DNA from 2 places in the Halochromatium sp. NSM3 genome. Region 2 is predicted to be linked to the other one. Evidence: predicted binding sites of a transcription regulator. Region 2 holds the regulator's gene; the other holds the start of a gene.
The links. Region 2 encodes FNR, which switches genes on or off when oxygen is low (the NO sensors DNR and NnrR bind a similar motif). Its sites were predicted from a motif close to TTGATNTANATCAA; they were not measured.
Positions count from the first base shown of each region.

Region 1: AC54T3_RS12810 (sulfur globule protein CV3) is a predicted target of FNR. The motif match lies at 3,182-3,195, and genes of this name have one in related genera.

Region 1 covers NZ_JCAQIA010000030.1:26,342-35,609, reverse strand. The annotation lists gene nrdD (anaerobic ribonucleoside-triphosphate reductase) at 1-1,652, shown strand, start outside; partial or broken gene nrdD (anaerobic ribonucleoside-triphosphate reductase) at 1,816-1,977, shown strand; gene AC54T3_RS12815 (anaerobic ribonucleoside-triphosphate reductase activating protein) at 2,162-2,890, shown strand; gene AC54T3_RS12810 (sulfur globule protein CV3) at 3,290-3,613, shown strand; gene AC54T3_RS12805 (succinylglutamate desuccinylase/aspartoacylase family protein) at 3,754-4,806, opposite strand; gene rimK (30S ribosomal protein S6--L-glutamate ligase) at 4,793-5,698, opposite strand; gene lspA (signal peptidase II) at 5,734-6,231, opposite strand; gene AC54T3_RS12790 (dienelactone hydrolase family protein) at 6,235-7,035, opposite strand; gene ppc (phosphoenolpyruvate carboxylase) at 7,316-9,268, shown strand, end outside.
Region 2 covers NZ_JCAQIA010000031.1:24,459-33,726, forward strand. The annotation lists gene rnhA (ribonuclease HI) at 1-374, shown strand, start outside; gene dnaQ (DNA polymerase III subunit epsilon) at 401-1,159, shown strand; gene fnr (fumarate/nitrate reduction transcriptional regulator Fnr) at 1,235-1,993, opposite strand; gene AC54T3_RS12960 (sulfur globule family protein) at 2,354-2,758, opposite strand; partial or broken gene pyrG (CTP synthase) at 2,996-4,621, shown strand; gene kdsA (3-deoxy-8-phosphooctulonate synthase) at 4,744-5,577, shown strand; gene eno (phosphopyruvate hydratase) at 5,671-6,951, shown strand; gene ftsB (cell division protein FtsB) at 7,021-7,308, shown strand; gene AC54T3_RS12985 (hypothetical protein) at 7,455-7,895, opposite strand; gene AC54T3_RS12990 (helix-turn-helix transcriptional regulator) at 7,993-9,075, shown strand; gene AC54T3_RS12995 (hypothetical protein) at 9,232-9,268, shown strand, end outside.

The DNA of each region.
Region 1 (9,268 bases), on a different contig from region 2:
TCGCCGACGTGCTCGTTCGCAAGTTCAATCTGCAGCCCTCCGTGACGCAGTGCGGCGTGTCGCTGAGTTGCAAGACGAGCGCTGTTGCCTCCGTGATGCTTACGGACTGGCTGGAGCATTTGGGGCTGGCCTTGACTACCTGTTGGGACAAGCGCGTGCCGGAGATCCTGTACCACCGCAGCGATGCGGAGATCGGCGCCCTGTTGCGTGGCCTGTTCGACACGGATGGTACTGTTGCAACGCGCAATGCCACCTCGGTTATCTCATTCACGTCCAGGAGCCCGCGCCTGCTGCAGCAGGTCTTAGAGTTGTTGACCATGTTGTCCATTGCGGGCCGGCTCAATGAGCGCACCGGCTCCGTCATCATCACCGGCGAGCGCAACGTGCGGCTGTTCGTCGAGCGGGTCGGCTTCCGGATCGAGCGCAAGCGCGCACTGATTCGCTATACCGAGGGCCAAGGCAAGACCGCCTGCGGCTACCGGATCATCGCTCGTGCCGAAGCCGTAGACGGCACTTACGGCGCGCATTACCGATACCGCAAGGATGCCTATTTTCGGGTCCGGGATGCGGAAAATGATTGTCTGTGGTTCTTCTGTGGGGAACTGCGCAAGGGCTGCGTCCAAGACGCGATTGTCAAGATCGAGCGCACGCCGCACCTAACGCCGATGGTGGACATCGAGATTGAGAGTGACGACCACCTTTTCCTGTTGGCAAACGACTTGCTCACCCACAATAGTAACTTCGTCAGCTCCGACATGGAGCCGAATATGGTTCGCAGTATGTGCTGCCGGTTGCGCCTCGACGTATCCGAACTGCTCAAGCGCGGCAATGGGCTGTTCGGCTCGGCCGAGCAGACCGGTTCGCTCGGGGTGGTGACCATCAATTGTGCTCGACTCGGATACACCCATCGTGGTGATGAGGCCGCGCTGCTGCGACGGCTCGACGAGCTGATGGAGCTGGCGAAGAAGAGCCTGGAGTTGAAGCGCAAGGTGATCCAGCGCCACATGGACGCCGGACTCTTTCCCTATACCAAGCGCTATCTCGGCACCCTGCGCAACCATTTCAGTACGCTCGGGGTGAACGGCATCAACGAGATGATCCGCAACTTCACGGCGGATACCGACGACATCACGACGGAGTGGGGGCACGCCTTCGCCTGCCGTCTGCTCGATCATGTGCGCGCACGGATGGTCGAGTTCCAAGAGGAGACCGGCCACATGTACAACCTAGAGGCGACACCGGCCGAGGGTACGACCTATCGTTTCGCCCGTGAGGACAAGAAGCGCTTCCCCGGCATCCTCCAGGCCGGTACCGAGGACACGCCCTATTACACTAACTCCTCGCAGCTGCCAGTCGGCTATACCGACGACGCCTTTGAAGCACTGGCGGCGCAGGATCAGCTGCAGACCAAGTACACCGGCGGCACCGTGCTGCATCTGTACATGGGCGAGCGTATCGGCTCTACCGATGCCTGTAAGCGCCTGGTACATCGGGCACTGACCAACTTCCGGCTGCCCTATATCACGGTGACGCCGATCTTCTCGGTCTGCCCAACCCATGGTTATCTCGCCGGCGAGCACGAGTTCTGTCCCAAGTGCGATGCCGAGCTGATCGAAAAGAAGCGTGCCGAGGTGCAAGCGGCGACGGCCTGAGTCGCTTCCGTGCGGTCCATCGGCCGTGCGGGCCATCGACGGCGCTGATCCCAGCACCGACAACGGCTTGCCTCGCTGGGACAACTACGCACCTAGAGCAAGGCTGACCGAATAGCAGCGGCCGACGGGCAGGCCGCATCATCGATATCAACTGGAGTACGACATGAAAGAGACCACGATTGAGCCAACCATCGAATTGCGCGACGAAGAGCGCACCCGCTGCGAGGTCTGGACCCGCGTGATGGGCTACCACCGTCCGGTCTCGGCCTTCAATCGCGGCAAGCAGGCCGAACATCAGGAGCGCACCTATTTTCAGGAGCGGCCTGCGGCTCGCCCGGATTTGAGCCAGAACCCAATCCATCACCAAGCGAGCCAGGGCTTGGGCCAACGCTCGCATCAGCGTTCCGGAGAGACGCACTCCGAAGAAGCCCATTCAGGCGAAACTCGGCGTGAGGCTGCTTGAGCAGCTGTCAGATGAGGTCGAGACAACGGCCAGCCGACGGTCGGCCATGACCCGGCCTCAGCTCCAGATTCGGCCCGCAGCCAATGCGCTAAGGCTCGGCGGACTGACGCCGCTGACCAGCGTCGATTATCCGGGCGAGCTAGCGGCTGTTGTCTACTGCCAAGGCTGTCCTTGGAGCTGCCCGTATTGCCACAACGGCCATCTGCTGGATGCCGCGCCCGAGGAAAACGGGCGGGAGGCAATCACCTGGGCCGAGGTGCTCGAGTTCCTGAGGTCTCGCCGTGGCCTGCTCGATGCGGTGGTCTTCAGTGGCGGCGAGCCAACCGCGCAGTCCGCACTCGCCGATGCGATGACCCTGGTGCGTGCGCTCGGCTTCAAGGTCGGGCTGCACACTGGTGGTCCTTATCCGCAACGCTTGCGCAGCCTGCTGCCGCTGCTCGACTGGGTTGGACTGGATATCAAGGCCCTGCCCGAGGACTATCCCGCAGTTACCGGCGTGCCCGGCTCCGGCGAAGCCGCCTGGCGGAGCCTGGAGCTGCTGCTTGCGGCTGGCGTCGCGCTCGAGGTTCGCACCACGCCGATGCCGGGGCTCGATGACGATGGCTATCTGCAAAAGCTAATGCAGCACCTGGCTGATGCCGGCGTGCGCAACTATGTGCTGCAGCAGTGCCAGCCCACGCATCTGCGTGACGGCAATCTCCGAGACAGGCTCCGGCACCTTCCCGAGCACTGGCCATCAGTACCCTTCCAGCACTTTGCGCTGCGCGCGGTCTGATCGATCTCTCCGGCTACGGACCGACAGCGACGGAGCTGGATGCGATCTTGGCGCGGCATCGCTGGGAGATCGATGGGCTCCGACTGAAGCGTGTGCGGACTGCTCCGCCAGCACTGGACGATCCTTGCGGTCAGTACCATGGCGCGGACCACCCGATCCACGTCAGCTCTGGTCCGGAGCATTCACGCCAAGTCATCACCATGCGGCCCGGTCCGAGCGGACGGCGGCTGCCACGGACGCTCTCTGCGGAGGCCTTTCTGCGCTCCTTCGTGGAAGGATGACCGGCAAATATTGACTTTCATCAAACAACCCCTGTCACAGCCTGGATAAGCTGAACACGGACCGGCGCCGTTGAGCCGGTTCACTTGATCGACCATCTCAATGAGCGGAGGTCAGAACATGCTCATCAAGAAGCGTCTGTTGCTTGCTGTTGGTCTGGCCGGCGTCACTCTCTTCGGCGCTGGCTCCGCGAATGCCTTCTGGGGACCGTTCAACCCCTGGAATTGGGGCGATGGCTGGGGTCCCGGCTGGGGCAATGGTTGGGGCGGCCCCTGGTATGGTCCGGGCTATGGATATGGCTATCCCGGCTATTGGGGTGGCTATCCGGGCTACTATGGCGGCTATCCCTATGCCTACGGGGCCGTGCCCTACTACGGCTATACCTATCCGGGCTATGGGTATCCAGCACCCACCGCGCCGGCTGCGAGCGAGTCGTCCAAATAAGCACCGCTGGAGCGCCTCGCTCGCCAAGGGGCGGGCGCTCCAGTCCGGCCTTCCAGTCTGGCCTATGCCGGCCGCTGTCCGGCGTGATCATGCAGCATTCGAGGCGTCCGGCTGAGCAGGCACTCAGCTGAGCAGGCACATCAGTCGATGGGCTCCGAGAGGGGGTCATCGGGCTCGAGCAGCGTCTGGAAGTGCTCCACGGTGTCGGCCACGGCATCGGTCTTGAAGCGGGCGATGTGGAACAGCGCCTCACCCTCGGTGATCAGAGGCAGGTTCATGCGGCCGATGACGATGCCGGCGGTGGGGGAGGTGATGGTCTCCTCGCCATTGCCGAAGGGGTCGGCCACGGTGGCCAGGCGCTCGCCCTTCTCGACCCAGGCGCCGAGCGGACGCGCGAAGCCCAGCATGCCGCTGGTGTGCGCGCGTGCCCAGACGCTAGATCGGGCAATCACCGGTGGGTGCGGTGAGCGCTGGCGGCGGGTCTGGTCGCGAATCATGCCGAGGTGACGCATCACGGCGAGGATGCCGCGCACGCCGGCGCGGATCGAGAGTTCATCGAACCGCAGCGCCTCGCCGGCCTCGTAGAGCAGGACCGGTACATCGATCGCGGCGGCCGCCGCGCGCAGGGAACCGTCGCGCAGGTCGGCATCGAGGATCACTGGCGCGTCGAACGAGCGCGCCAGATCCGGAATGCCGATGGTCTCGACACGGGCGCGGATCTGCGGCAGGTTCTCGCGGTGGGCGGCGCCGGTGTGCAGGTCGATGCCGAGATCGCTGTCGGCGACGATCTCGCTCATCAAGGTCGCCGCGAGCCGGCCGGCCAGCGAGCCGCTCTCGGAGCCGGGGAAGCTGCGATTCAGGTCGCGTCGGTCGGGCAGATAGCGCGAGTGGCGCACGAAGCCGTAGACATTGACCACCGGCACCGCCAGCAGCGTGCCGCGCAGCGAGCGCAAGGCAGTGCTGCTGAGCAGGCGGCGAATAATCGCAATGCCGTTGATCTCGTCACCATGGACAGCGGCAGTGACGAAGAGCCGTGGACCGGGACGGCGCCCGTGCAATACATGCACCGGCAGCACCACCGGATTTTGGGTGAACAGACTCGGCAGCGGCAGGTCCACACGCCGGCGTTCGCCGGCGCGCACCAGTTGTCCGCCGATACGCAGTCCGGAGGCCGCGCTGCTAGCCTTTGCCACGGGTACGGGTCTTGCCGGCAACGGCGTCTTTCTCAATGAAGTCGATCATCTGACCGGCGATGTCCTTGTTGGTGGCGGTCTCGATGCCTTCGAGCCCAGGCGAGGAGTTGACTTCCATCACCACCGGGCCATGGTTGGAGCGCAGGATGTCGACGCCGGCGACGTTCAGTCCCATGATCTTGGCCGCGCGCACCGCCGTGGAGCGCTCCTCGGGGGTAATGCGAATCAGCTCGGCGCTGCCGCCGCGGTGCAGGTTGGAGCGGAATTCGCCGGGCTTGGCCTGGCGACGCATAGTAGCGACGACCTTCTCGCCGATGATGAAGCAGCGGATGTCGGCGCCTTTGGCCTCGTGAATGTACTCCTGCACCAGGATGTTGGCCTTGAGGCCGAGGAAGGCCTCGATCACGCTTTCGGCGGCTTGGCGTGTCTCGGCCAGCACCACGCCGATGCCCTGCGTGCCCTCCAGCAGCTTGATCACCAGCGGGGCGCCGCCGACCATCTTGATCAGGTCATCGATATCGTCCGGGGTATGGGCGAAGCCGGTGATCGGCAGGCCAATGCCGCGGCGCGAGAGCAGCTGTAGCGAGCGCAGCTTGTCGCGCGCGCGGCTGATCGCGACCGACTCGTTCAATGGGTAGACGTTCATCATCTCGAACTGGCGCAGCACCGCAGTGCCGTAAAAGGTCACCGAGGCGCCAATGCGCGGGATCACCGCGTCGAAGCCGCTGAGGTTTTCGCCCTTGTAGTGGATCGATGGCGCGTGCGAGGTGATGTTCATGTAGCAGCGCAGTGCGTCGATGACGCGCGCCTCATGACCTCGCTCGCGCGCCGCCTCGGCGAGTCGGCGTGTCGAGTACAGTTTCGGGTTGCGCGATAGGATGGCGATCTTCATGTCATCTCCGGGGTGATTGGTTCGGCGGGTACATCTCAGCCATCTGCAGGCTGTCGATGGCGCTCGCCGCGAACGGTTTCGATCAACAGTAGCACCACGCCGAGACTGATTGCGCTATCGGCAATGTTAAACGCCGGCCAAGGGTTGAAGAGCCGCAGCGGGATCACGGGCAGGTAGACCTGGATGAAGTCGACGACATGACCGAAGACCACGCGATCGATCAGATTGCCGATCGCGCCACCGATGATCAGCCCAAGACCGACGGCGAGCAAACGCTCGTTTGCCTGGAGCCGCAACAGCCAGACCACGAGCGCGATCGTGACCACCACCGCGAAGCCCGCGAACAGCCAGCGCTGCCAGCCGCCGGCATCGGCCAGGAAGCTGAACGCGGCGCCGCTGTTGAACATGAGGGTGAGATGTATATTGGGCAGGATTTCAAGCACCTGATAGGGCGTGAGGGCACTTAGAACCAGCCATTTGCTGGCCTGATCCAAGAGGATCACGACGACGGGAAGCCATAACCAGTGTTTCATCGCTCAGTCGGCAAAGAGTTCGCGGAAGAAGTCTTGCATGCGTTGCCAGGAGCGGGCGTCGGCCTGCGCGTTGTATTGCAGGTTGTCGATGCCGTAGTCGCCGACATCGGGATTGGTGAAGCCGTGGCGCGTGCCGCCGTAGATGTCCATCTCCCAGTTGGCGCCGGCCTCCTCGAGCTTGTTCTGGAAGTTGGTGACCACCTCGGGCGCGACGAAGCTGTCAGCCTGGCCGTGCAGGATGAGGATCTTGGGCGCGATCTTGCCGGCGCTCTCCTCTGGGGCCGCAGGCATCGAGCCATGGAAGCTGACGATGCCATCGAGGTCGGCGCCGCCGTAGGCCATCTGTAGCACGGTACCACCGCCGAAGCAGTAGCCGATGGCGGCGAGTTGCTCCGTGTTCACCTCATCGACGTCCTTAAGTTGAGTGAGGCCAGCCGCAGCGCGCTGGCGCCAGAGTTCGGGATCGACCGTGACCTCCTGCATCCATTCCCGCGCTTGCGAGGGCTGATCGGTGACCTGATCGTTGCCGTACATATCCGCCGCGAAGGCGACGTAGCCAAGCTCGGCCAGCATCCGCGCGCGCTGCTTCGCGTAGTCGTTGAGGCCCCACCATTCGTGGATCACCAGGATGCCGGGCCGTTCGCCTTCGAGGGCATCGTCCCAGTACAGATAGCCGGTCAGCGGGACGCCTTCGTCTTCGTAGCTGACGGCCTTGGATTGCACCTCGGCATGGGCGCTGCCCAGCATGAGGGCGGTGGTGAGGCCAGCGGCGAGGGCAGTGGTGAGCGAGTTGCTAGGGCGCATTGAGACTCTCCATTGATGGATGATGGTGTGACAGCGATGACGAAAGCCATGTAGGGCCGTCTCGGGTCCGAACGCGCGCGTCGGCGGATGGCCAAGGACGCGCGATGCACGATACGACCATAGACGCAACCCAGGCCGCTCGACAAGCACCGAACGCCGGGGCTGACGCGGCGCTGATCTCTGCTCGCCATCCGCCGCCGGATGGTTTGGTCGGTTTTCATTGGCTTGGTGCCGGGGTAGACTCCGCGCAGATACGTCAAGGACTTTTAGCTGTACCGTGATGAACGACACCCAGACCCTGTCCGGCTCCGAGCGTGATATTGCGCTCTTCGCCACCCTGCTCGGCGAGGTGCTGCGCGAGCACAGCCGCAAGCGCGTATTGGTGGTGGTGGAACGCCTGCGCGAAGGCTTCCTGACGCTGCGCGAGGCAGACGACCCCGAGCTGCGCGAGAAGTTGATGAAGCGCATCAACGGTCTCGACCCGCAGACGCTCTCGGAGGTGATCCGCGCGTACACCATCTACTTCAGCCTGGCGCATCTGGTCGAGGATGTGCACGCCTTTCTGCATCGGCGCTCGCTGGTCAGCGCTGGCGGGCGGCTCTGGCGCGGCTCGTTCGACCACACCCTGCGCCAATTCCATGCCGATGGCATCGATGCGGCGGGGCTGCAGCGACTGTTGAATGAACTCGCCTATCTGCCGGTGTTCACCGCGCATCCCACCGAGGCCAAGCGCCGCACCACGCTCGAGACGCATCGGCGCATCTTCCTGCTGACCCTGGATCTGCACCGCCACAAGCTCAACGAGGAGGAGCAGCAGGATCGCCTAGGGCAGATTCTGAGCGAGATTCAGGTGCTCTGGAAGACCGATGAGGTGCGGGTGCACAAGCCGCAGGTGACCGATGAGGTGCGCCAAGGGCTGTACTTCTTCCGCGAGTCGTTGTTCGTGACCTTGCCGCAGGTCTATCGCAACCTGGAGCGCGCGGTGCGGCGCCTGTATGGGATCGAGAGCGGGGTGACGGTGCCAAGCTTCGTCGGCTTCGGCTCCTGGATCGGCGGCGATCGCGACGGCAATCCGTTCGTCAAGCCGGAGACCACCGAGCTGGCCGTGCGCATGCACTGCGAGCTGGTGCTCGAGGAATACAGCGCGCGGGTCCAGCGTTTATCGCGCATCCTCAGCCATTCGAGCCTGCTGGTGCAGCCCTCGGCGCCGTTCCTCGATGCGCTGGACGATGACGAGGATTATTGGCTGCACACCATGCGCCAGACCCATCGGCGCTATTTCCACGAGCCCTATCGACGCAAGCTGTTCATCGTCAGGCATCGGCTCGAGACCACGCTGGCGCGGGTGCGCGCGCGCATCGATGACGATCAGAACCCCGAGATCCTGCCGGAAGGCTATGCCCACGAGTGCGAGCTGCTCGAGGATCTCTATCTGATCCGCGACTCGCTGATCAGCCACGGCGATGCCAACGCCGCCGATGGCGAACTTAAGGACCTGATCCGACTGGTCGAGAGCTTTGGCTTCCATCTGGTGCATCTGGATGTGCGCCAGGAATCGACGCGCCACACCGAGGCGGTGATCGAGCTGTTCGCGCGCCAAGCCGGCGCGCCCCTCTACGAGGCCTTCAGCGAGGAGCAGAAGCTGGTCGCACTCGCCGAGGCCATCGGTCATCCGCATCCCTTCCATATCGACAAGGGCACCCTGACCCCGGAGACGCGCGAGACCCTGGAGGTGTTCGAGTCGATGGCGCGGATGCGCGCCGAGATCAGCGAGCAGGTGTTCGGCGCCTATGTGATCTCGATGACCCACTGCGCCAGTCATGTGATGGAGGTGATGCTGCTCGCGCGCCTGGCGGGCCTGGCCGGGCGCACACCGGAGGGTTGGTTCTGCCATCTGCGCATCTCGCCGCTGTTCGAGACCATTGAAGACCTGGCCCAGATCGAGGCGGTGATGTCGGCGCTGTTCGACAGCCCGACCTATGCGGCGTTGCTCAAGGCCTCGGGGAATCTGCAAGAGGTGATGCTCGGCTACTCCGACTCCTGCAAGGACGGCGGCATCCTGGCCTCGGCCTGGAACCTGTACGAGGCGCAGGAGACGATCATCGCCCTCGCCCAAGCGCGCGGCGTCAAGTGCCGCCTGTTCCATGGCCGGGGCGGCACCATCGGTCGCGGCGGCGGACCGACGCACGAGGCGATCCTGTCGCAGCCGGAGGACACCGTGCATGGGCAGATC
Region 2 (9,268 bases):
TGCGCTATGGCGCACACGAGAAGGAGCTGTTTGGCGGTGAAGCGCAGACGACGAACAATCGCATGGAGCTGATGGCCGTGATCCAGGCCCTAGAGGCGCTCAAGCGCCAGAGTGAGGTCATCCTGACCGTCGACTCACGCTATGTGCGCGATGGCGTCGAGCGCTGGATGAAAGGCTGGAAGCGCAACGGCTGGATGACCAAACAGCGCACCCCGGTCAAGAACCAAGATCTCTGGCAACGCTTGGATCAGGCGCTCGCCGGCCATCGGGTGCGTTGGCACTGGGTGCGCGGGCATAGCGGGCATGCCGAGAACGAGCGTGCCGATCAGCTTGCCAACAAGGGCATTCCCAAGGGCCTTTCAAAGCGAGGCTGAGCCTCGTTGACGTGGGAGCAAACCGGATGCGACAACTGGTACTGGATACAGAAACCACCGGGCTCGAGCCGAGCGAGGGACATCGGATCATCGAGATCGGCTGCGTTGAGGTGATCGAGCGGCGGCTCACCAAGGCCAATTTCCACCATTATCTGCAACCGGATCGCGAGATCGATGCCGGCGCGGTCGCGGTGCATGGGATCTCGAATGCCTTCCTCGCGGATAAGCCGCGCTTTGCCGACATCGCCGAGGAACTCATCGCGTATCTTCGTGGCGCCGAGCTGGTGATCCATAACGCGGCCTTTGATATCGGCTTCCTCAATCACGAGTTGAGGCAGTGGCGCGCTGATGCGCCGCGCATCGAGGATCTCTGCACGGTCGTCGACACCCTGGGCTTGGCGCGCCAACGCCATCCAGGGCAGCGCAATAGCCTCGACGCCCTTTGTCGGCGCTACGAGATCGACAACGCGCGCCGGGATCTGCATGGGGCATTGCTCGATGCCGAGATCCTCGCCGATGTCTACTTGGCGATGACCGGTGGGCAGGTGGCACTGGCGCTCGGGAGTGACGCGAGTGGAGGTCAACAGGGCGCGCGCGCCGAAGCGGAGGCTCGCCCAAGGCGCCTACGAGCGGATAGGCCCGCGCTGCGCGTGGTGCGCGCGAGCGACTCGGAACTCGAGGCGCATCGCGATCGTCTGCAGGCGATTGGCACCGCGAGCGCCAGTGGCTGTGTCTGGCTGTCGCTGACCGACGAGAACGCGCGGACGGTGTCACGCACGGCCTGAACGCTGGCATTGGTGGGCGCTCGGCCCCTGGTGTGTGACGATCAGGCTAGGTCTTGTGCCCCGAGCCTCGGGGGCTCAATTCGAGCGTTGCTTATGCGTGCTGGAGGGCGCGGAGCCCGCCATCATCTCCAGCGCTGGGAGATTCAGCAGCTCGACATGTTTGCGGTCGACGCGCAGCAGTCCATCTTCCTGGAAACGGGTGAAAAGGCGGCTCACGGTCTCGACCGCCAAGCCGAGATAGCTGCCGATCTCATGGCGCGACATGCTCAGGTAGAAGTCGGTCGGCGAGAGGCCGCGCTTGCTCAAGCGGCTGGACATGCTGGTGAGGAAGGCCGCGAGCCGTTCCTCGGCGTTCTTCTTGCCGAGCAGCAGCAGCATGTCGGCATCCTGTCCGATCTCCTTACTCAGCAACCGATACATCTGGTGTTGCAGCGAGGGGATCGAGGTCGCTAGCTCCTCGAAGCGCTGGAAGGGCACCTCGCAGATGGCCGAGGTCTCAAGCACCTTGGCCGAGCAGGCATGGCAGGACTTGTCGATCGCATCAAGGCCGATGATCTCGCCAGGGAGATGGAAGCCGAGCACCTGCTCGCCGCCTTCCTCGCTCGGCGCGTAGGTCTTGACGGAGCCGGTCTTGACCACGTAGAGCGAGCGGAAGCGCTCGCCGCCACGAAACAGATGATCACCGCGATGAAGGGGCCGGGAGCGCTTGATGATCGAGTCGAGTCGCTCGACATCTTCCGGCGCCAAGCCCATCGGTAGACAGAGCTGCGACAGAGAGCAGTTCTTGCAGGCGACTCGGATCGTGTCGAACGAGATTACTTTTCGCTGAGTCAAGGCAAGGTTCCAGTGTGTGGTTTGGTTGTATTCTGCAACTCAAGTTGACATGCATCAAGCGTCAATATGATTTACATACACGCGTACTGCGCGATGAAATACGTGCTCCGAGGTCCGTCAGCCCGAAGGGCCCGCCCGTGAGGCCGAGAGGCGATGGATCGGGTTGTCCCGAGCGTGCTTTTCGATCGCGCGCGCCGGTGGCGGCCAACCGTCGCGTCTGGCTCGATGGAGTTTGGAGGGGGTTCAGACAACCTCGGAAAGGGAAGGTCGACCCGGCTTGGGGACCTTGGAGTGGTGCTCGCCCTGATACAAAAAAGCCGCGCCGAGGCGCGGCTTTAGGCAGCAGTCGTGGACCGTGCCTTACTTGGCTTCTTGAGCGGCCGGTGCGGCGGGAGCCATCGGAGCACCATAGGGCATGCCGTAAGGCGCGCCATAGCCGTAGGGGGCGCCGTAGCCGTAGCCCGGGTAGCCGCCACCATAGCCATACGGATGGCCATAGCCATAGCCGTTGCCGTAACCACGACCATAGCCATTTCCACGTCCGCGACCGTAGCCACGACCGCCACCGCTCATGCTCATGTTGAAGTCGCCGTAGCCGTCGCCGACCATGTCGCTGAACATGTCGCCCATACCGTCACCCCAGCCGTTGCCGTAGCCAGGGCCACCGTAGCCAGGACCCCCCCACCAAGCCTGAGCAGCGTTCATCGAGAAGGCCGCGCTCGTGGCGATGGCGGCGATACCCATAACCTTTGCAAACTTATTCATTTGGTGATGCTCCGAAGGGTGGTGAATCGATCCATCCCGGCTCGCACGGTATTCGAGTTTGGCCCCGCATCGAACCGAGTGGAGGTCCGTAGAGTAACGAACATCACCGAGTATACGTACCGACCGGGGACTTGTGAAGTGCGCGCTTGATCACGGTGCGAATTGTGAGGTTGGGGCCATTTTGCTACCTTGAGAGGGGTATCCTATCTGGACCCAAGTCGTCTGCCTGTTCAGGTCATGCCCAAGTATATTTTCGTTACCGGCGGCGTCGTCTCGTCGCTCGGCAAAGGTATTGCGTCCGCGTCCCTGGCCGCGCTGCTCGAAGCACGCGGTCTCAAGGTGACCATGATCAAACTCGACCCCTACATCAATGTCGATCCGGGCACCATGAGCCCGTTTCAGCATGGGGAGGTCTATGTCACCGATGATGGCGCCGAGACCGATCTCGATCTCGGTCACTACGAACGCTTCCTGCGCACCCGCATGGGGCGCAACAACAACTTCACCACCGGTCAGATCTACGAGAGCGTGATCCGCAAGGAGCGCCGCGGTGACTACCTCGGTCGCACCGTGCAGGTGATCCCGCACATCACCGATGAGATCAAGGATGCGATCCGGCTCGGCGCCTGTGATGCCGACATCGCCATCGTCGAGATCGGTGGCACCGTCGGCGACATCGAGTCGCTGCCGTTCCTCGAGGCGATCCGCCAGATGCGCGTCGAACTCGGGGTCGACAACGCGCTGTTCATGCATCTGACGCTGGTGCCCTTTATCCCAGCCGCCGGCGAGATCAAGACCAAGCCGACCCAGCACTCGGTCAAGGAGCTGCGCTCGATCGGTATCCAGCCCGACATCCTGCTCTGTCGGGCCGAACGCGATCTGCCCGACGAGGAGCGGCGTAAGATCGCGCTCTTCACCAATGTCCCCGAGCGCGCGGTGATCTCGGCCATCGACGCCGATCACATCTACCGCATCCCGATGCTGCTGCACGCCCAAGAGCTGGATGCGTTGGTAGTGCACCAGTTTCGACTCGAGGTGCCCGAGGCCGATCTCTCCGAATGGCAGCGTGTACTGGAAGGGCTCGAGCATCCGCGCGAGGCGGTGACTATCGGCATGGTCGGTAAGTACATGGGGCTGACCGAGGCCTACAAATCGCTCTCCGAGGCGTTGATCCACGCCGGCGTGCACACCCGAACCCGGGTCAAGATTCGCTACCTCGACGCCGAGGAGATCGAGACCCAAGGCCCCGGTTGCCTCGATGGACTGGATGCGGTGCTGGTGCCCGGCGGTTTCGGCGAGCGCGGGATCGAGGGCAAGATCGCTGCGGTCGGCTATGCGCGCAAGCAACGCATCCCCTACCTCGGCATCTGTCTCGGCATGCAGGTTGCCGTGATCGAGTACGCGCGCAATGTCGCCCGGCTCGAAGGCGCGCACAGCACCGAGTTCCTCGCCGACACACCGCATCCGGTGATTGCCTTGATCACCGAATGGCAGACCGAGCAGGGCCGACGCGAGACGCGCAGCGCGGACTCCGACAAGGGCGGCACCATGCGTCTCGGCGGACAACACTGCCGCCTGGAGCCGGGCAGTCTGGCGCGCGCGACCTATGGCACGCCACAGGTGCGTGAGCGCCATCGCCATCGTTACGAGTTCAATAATCGCTACTGTGATGCGATGAAGGATGCCGGCATGCGCTTCTCGGGCTGGTCGCTGGACTCGCGCCTGGTCGAGATCATCGAGATCCCGGACCATCCTTGGTTCGTCGGCTGCCAGTTCCACCCCGAGTTCACCTCGACGCCACGCGACGGCCACCCGCTGTTTCGCGGTTTCCTCGAGGCGGCCCTGGCCTATCAACAGCGGCAGGGGCGCCCGTCGGCCAAGCTGGACGAGCGCCCAGAGGAGGCGGACCCGGATGCGAACGTAGGGGAGAACCCCGCCGCGCAGTCAGAACTGCTGCGCGCCGAAGGGTCGCAGGAGCTGGTCTGATGCAGCTCTGTGGCACCGAGGTCGGCCTCGAGCATCCGCTGTTCTTGATCGCCGGGCCGTGCGTGATCGAGAGCGAGACACTGGCGCAGGACACGGCGGGGCAGCTCAAGGAGCTGACCGCTCGGTTGGGCATCCCCTTTATCTATAAATCGTCCTTCGACAAGGCCAATCGCTCCTCGATCGATGGCTTTCGCGGCCTCGGCGTCGAGGCCGGCCTCAGGATTCTGGAGGGGGTGCGCGAGCGCATCGGCGTCCGGGTGCTGACCGATGTGCACGAAGACACGCCGCTGGCCGAGGTCGCGGCGGTGGTCGATGTGCTGCAAACGCCTGCGTTCCTCTGTCGGCAGACCAACTTCATCCTTGCGGTGGCTGCGCAAGGGCTACCGGTCAACCTCAAGAAGGGCCAGTTCCTGGCACCTTGGGACATGCTGCGAGTGGTCGAGAAGGCGCGCTCGAGTGGCAATCAGCAGTTGATGGTGTGTGAGCGCGGAGCTAGCTTCGGGTATAACAACCTGGTCTCGGACATGCGCGCACTCGCCGTGCTGCGTGAGACCGGCTGCCCGGTGGTCTTCGATGCGACTCACTCGGTACAGCTGCCAGGCGGTCAGGGCCACAGTTCCGGCGGCCAGCGCGAGTTTGTGCCGGTGCTCGCTCGCGCGGCGGTCGCCGCTGGCGTGGCCGGCGTCTTTATGGAGACGCATCCCAATCCGGCTCAGGCGAAGAGCGATGGACCCAATGCCTGGCCCTTGCCTCTGATGGCTGAGCTGCTAGAGACCTTGATGGGGCTGGACCGCTTGGTCAAGGCCCAAGGGTTGGCGGAGCAGCGGCTCTAGCGTATCGGCAGCGCTTGAGTCACCGCTGACGTCACCATTGGCAAAAATTACCGAAAAGACCGACCATTTTGTGCTTGGAAAGAGGATTGAATCATGTCCGAGATCGTTGATGTCCGTGCCCGCGAGATCCTGGACTCGCGCGGCAATCCCACCGTCGAAGTCGATGTCATCACCGCCGAGGGCGCGCTCGGGCGCGCCGCAGTGCCATCCGGCGCTTCGACCGGCTCGCGCGAGGCGCTGGAGCTGCGCGATGGCGACAAATCCCGCTATGGCGGCAAAGGCGTACTGAACGCCTGCGCCCATGTCAACGGCGAGCTGCGGGACGCGGTCGCGGGCCTGGAAGTGACCGAGCAGGAGACGCTCGATCGCCACATGATCGAACTCGATGGTACCGAGAACAAGGCACGGCTTGGCGCCAATGCCATCCTCGGCGTGTCCATGGCTGCGGCCCATGCCGCCGCGCAGGAAAAGGCGGTTCCGCTCTATCAATCGCTGGGCACGGGGGACTATCGCCTGCCGGTACCGATGATGAACATCATCAATGGCGGCGAGCATGCTGATAATAGCGTCGATTTCCAGGAATTCATGATCCTGCCAGTCGGCGCGCCGAACCTGCGCGAGGCGGTGCGCTGGGGTGCCGAGGTGTTCCATGCACTCAAGGCCGTGCTCAACGGGCGCGGGCTGGCGACCGCCGTCGGTGACGAGGGCGGCTTCGCGCCGGATCTGCCCTCGAACGAGGCGGCGATCGAGGTCATCCTGGAGGCGATCGAGAAGGCCGGCTACAAGGCCGGTCAGGACATCTATCTCGGCATGGATGTCGCCGCCTCCGAGTTCTACCAAGATGGGCAGTACGATCTGAAGGGCGAGGGCCGCACGCTCGACGCCGCCGGCATGACCGATCTGCTGCTCGAGTGGGTCGGTCAGTATCCGATCATCAGCATCGAGGATGGCCTGGCCGAGGGCGATTGGGACGGCTGGAAGGACCACACCGAGCGCCTCGGCGGCAAGGTGCAACTGGTCGGTGATGACCTCTTCGTCACCAACACCAAGATCCTGCAGGAGGGCATCGACAAGGGCATCGCCAACTCGATCCTGATCAAGGTTAACCAAATCGGCTCGCTGACCGAGACCCTGGAGGCGATCCAGATGGCGCGGCAGGCGGGCTATACGGCTGTGGTCTCGCATCGCTCCGGCGAGACCGAGGATACGACCATTGCCGATCTGGTCGTCGCCGCCGCCACCGGTCAGATCAAGACCGGCTCGCTCTCGCGCACCGACCGGGTGGCCAAGTACAACCAACTGATGCGCATCGAGGATCAGCTCGCCGGCGCGGCCATCTATGCCGGTCGCGACGCCTTCAAGCAGTCGCTCTAGATCGTCGCTCGTCGATTGATGCTGGATTGATGCTGGCTCGCCACTGACTAGCCAAGAGGCGCTGATACGATGCGTTGGCTTGTTCTAACTTTGGCTGTGCTGCTCGGCGTGCTGCAGCTCCGGCTCTGGGTCGGTGACGGCAGCCTGGCCGAGCTGCACGCGCTGCGCGGGCTGATCGCCGAGACCGAAGCCGAGTTGGCGCGGATGCAGGCGCGCAACAGCGCGCTCGCGGCCGAGGTCGAGGATCTGAAGACCGGCCTCGATGCCATCGAGGAACGCGCGCGCAGCGAACTGGGCATGATCCAGAATGGCGAGGTTTTTTTGCAGGTGGTTGAAACGCCGTTGCCGCGGGAGTAATACATTCGGCTCCTAGACTGATCGTGGCCTGTCGTCCCAAGCTGAACGCGAAGAAGGGCGGTAGCCTTGATGTCAAAATGGATGCTGGACGCACACCGCTCCCGGCACCCTGTTCCGTGGCGCTTCATGCTTCTCTGGTGACCCCCTCAGGCCGTTGTCGAGGTCCAGCGCTCGAACCGCCGTCCATCGAAGTGAAAGATGACAAAATCCCCCCGTCCCGGATCTTGATCCCAGAATAACCCTAACACCAGACTCAGCGGCTCGCGGAAATAGGTGCTGCCGCTCTCGCGCTCGCTGTCCGCGATCGGTGGATCGAGGACCTCCAACACCACCGCCGGCGTGCCATAGGCCGGCACCCGGCGGTTCCTCAGCCCCGGCTTCCAGCACACCAGATCACCGGGCTTGAACGGCTGCTGTTGGTTCAGCTGCGCATAGCGCTCTAAAAGCACCGAGCCGAGATCGCCCTCCAGGTCACCTAGCAGATCATCCAGCGGCTGATCCTGCAGCAGGCTGTTCGGGGCCGCCTCATTGAGGCCGATGCGATTGAGCAGTTCGCGCGAGGAGAGGGAGCGGTCTTGACGGGACATGAGCAATACCTCGGTGTGGTTGGCTCTCCAGGATTTCAGGGGCATTAGACCGCATCGATACGACAGTCCTTGTCTCACCATCGCCTATATGACCCCCATGAGCGCCTATACTCCACCCATGAGCGCGACCCACCACGACCGCATCCAACGCCTGCGCCGGCTCGAGGACCTGTTGCCGAAGCCGGGCACCAAACCCGCCGACTGCCTCGACGGCGCCCGCCTGCTCGCGATCCTCGATCAGGCCTATGGAACCGCCAGTCCCGCGTCCCGGCGTCGGGCGCTGCAGCGCGATCTCGACGCCCTGGTCAAGGACGGGCGCATCGAGGCGGTCAATCCCGGCGGTAAGCCGCTGCGCTATCGGCGCCTTGACGACACCCTCGACGATGACGCAGGGGTTTGGGCATTCACGCTTTGCCAAGTGCATGACCTGATCGCCGAAGCGGTGCCCAAACGCCAGCTCGACCGGCTCTGGGAACGCCTGCTCTATGATCGCGACCGCCCCCTGCTGACCGATCAGCAACTGCGCGTGGTCCCCGACAGTCTGCGCCTGCGCCCGGTCGAACTCTACCCGCATGTGCTGCACGCGGTGATCACCGCGCTCGCCCAGCACTGCGGCTTGAAGGTGATCTACGAAAACGCGGCCGGTGAGCGCAGCACGCCGATCCTGCATCCGCAAGCCCTGGTGCAGCGGGGGCCGATTCCTTACCTGTTCGCCCTCAAGAACGACGAGGACCACCTGCGCTTCTATGCGCTGCATCGCTTCATTCGTGCCGAGCCCGAGCCGCAGATCCCCGCCCGCGCTGCGGCGAACTTCGATCTGGACCGTGCCTTGGCCGAGGGCAAGGTCGATTTTGGTCAGGGCCAGCAGATCACGCTGGTGATCCGCGTGCGCGGCTATCTGACCCAACTGCTGCTGGCCTGCCCGCTCAGTGATCAGCAGACCAGCGAGGACGAGCCAGAGGATTCCGACTTCGATCTGCGCATCCAGGCCCGCCTGCCGCAGACCGGACAACTGCTGCGCTGGCTGCTGGGGGCGGGCGATAAACTCGAAGTGCTGGAACCGGAGGAGTTGCGCCACGTCGTGGCCGAACAGGCTCGCAAGATGGCGGCCGTGTATCCGCCGGTACCGACTCAGGCACCGGTCGTTGCCATCTCGCCCGATGCCACAGACGATGCCTGAAACCAGCTACCGCCAGCCTGCCAAGCACGGGTAGCTGACCCTAACAGGGACTCAACAGGACTGCGTGCGACAAGGCCTGTCTGACGAATCAGGTCTGATAGCGGTCACGGCCATCGAGGTCGTTGATCGCAACCCGTCATCACAAGGAGTCCACGCATGCCCAACTATCTCTACCCCGAAGCCGCCCGCGCTT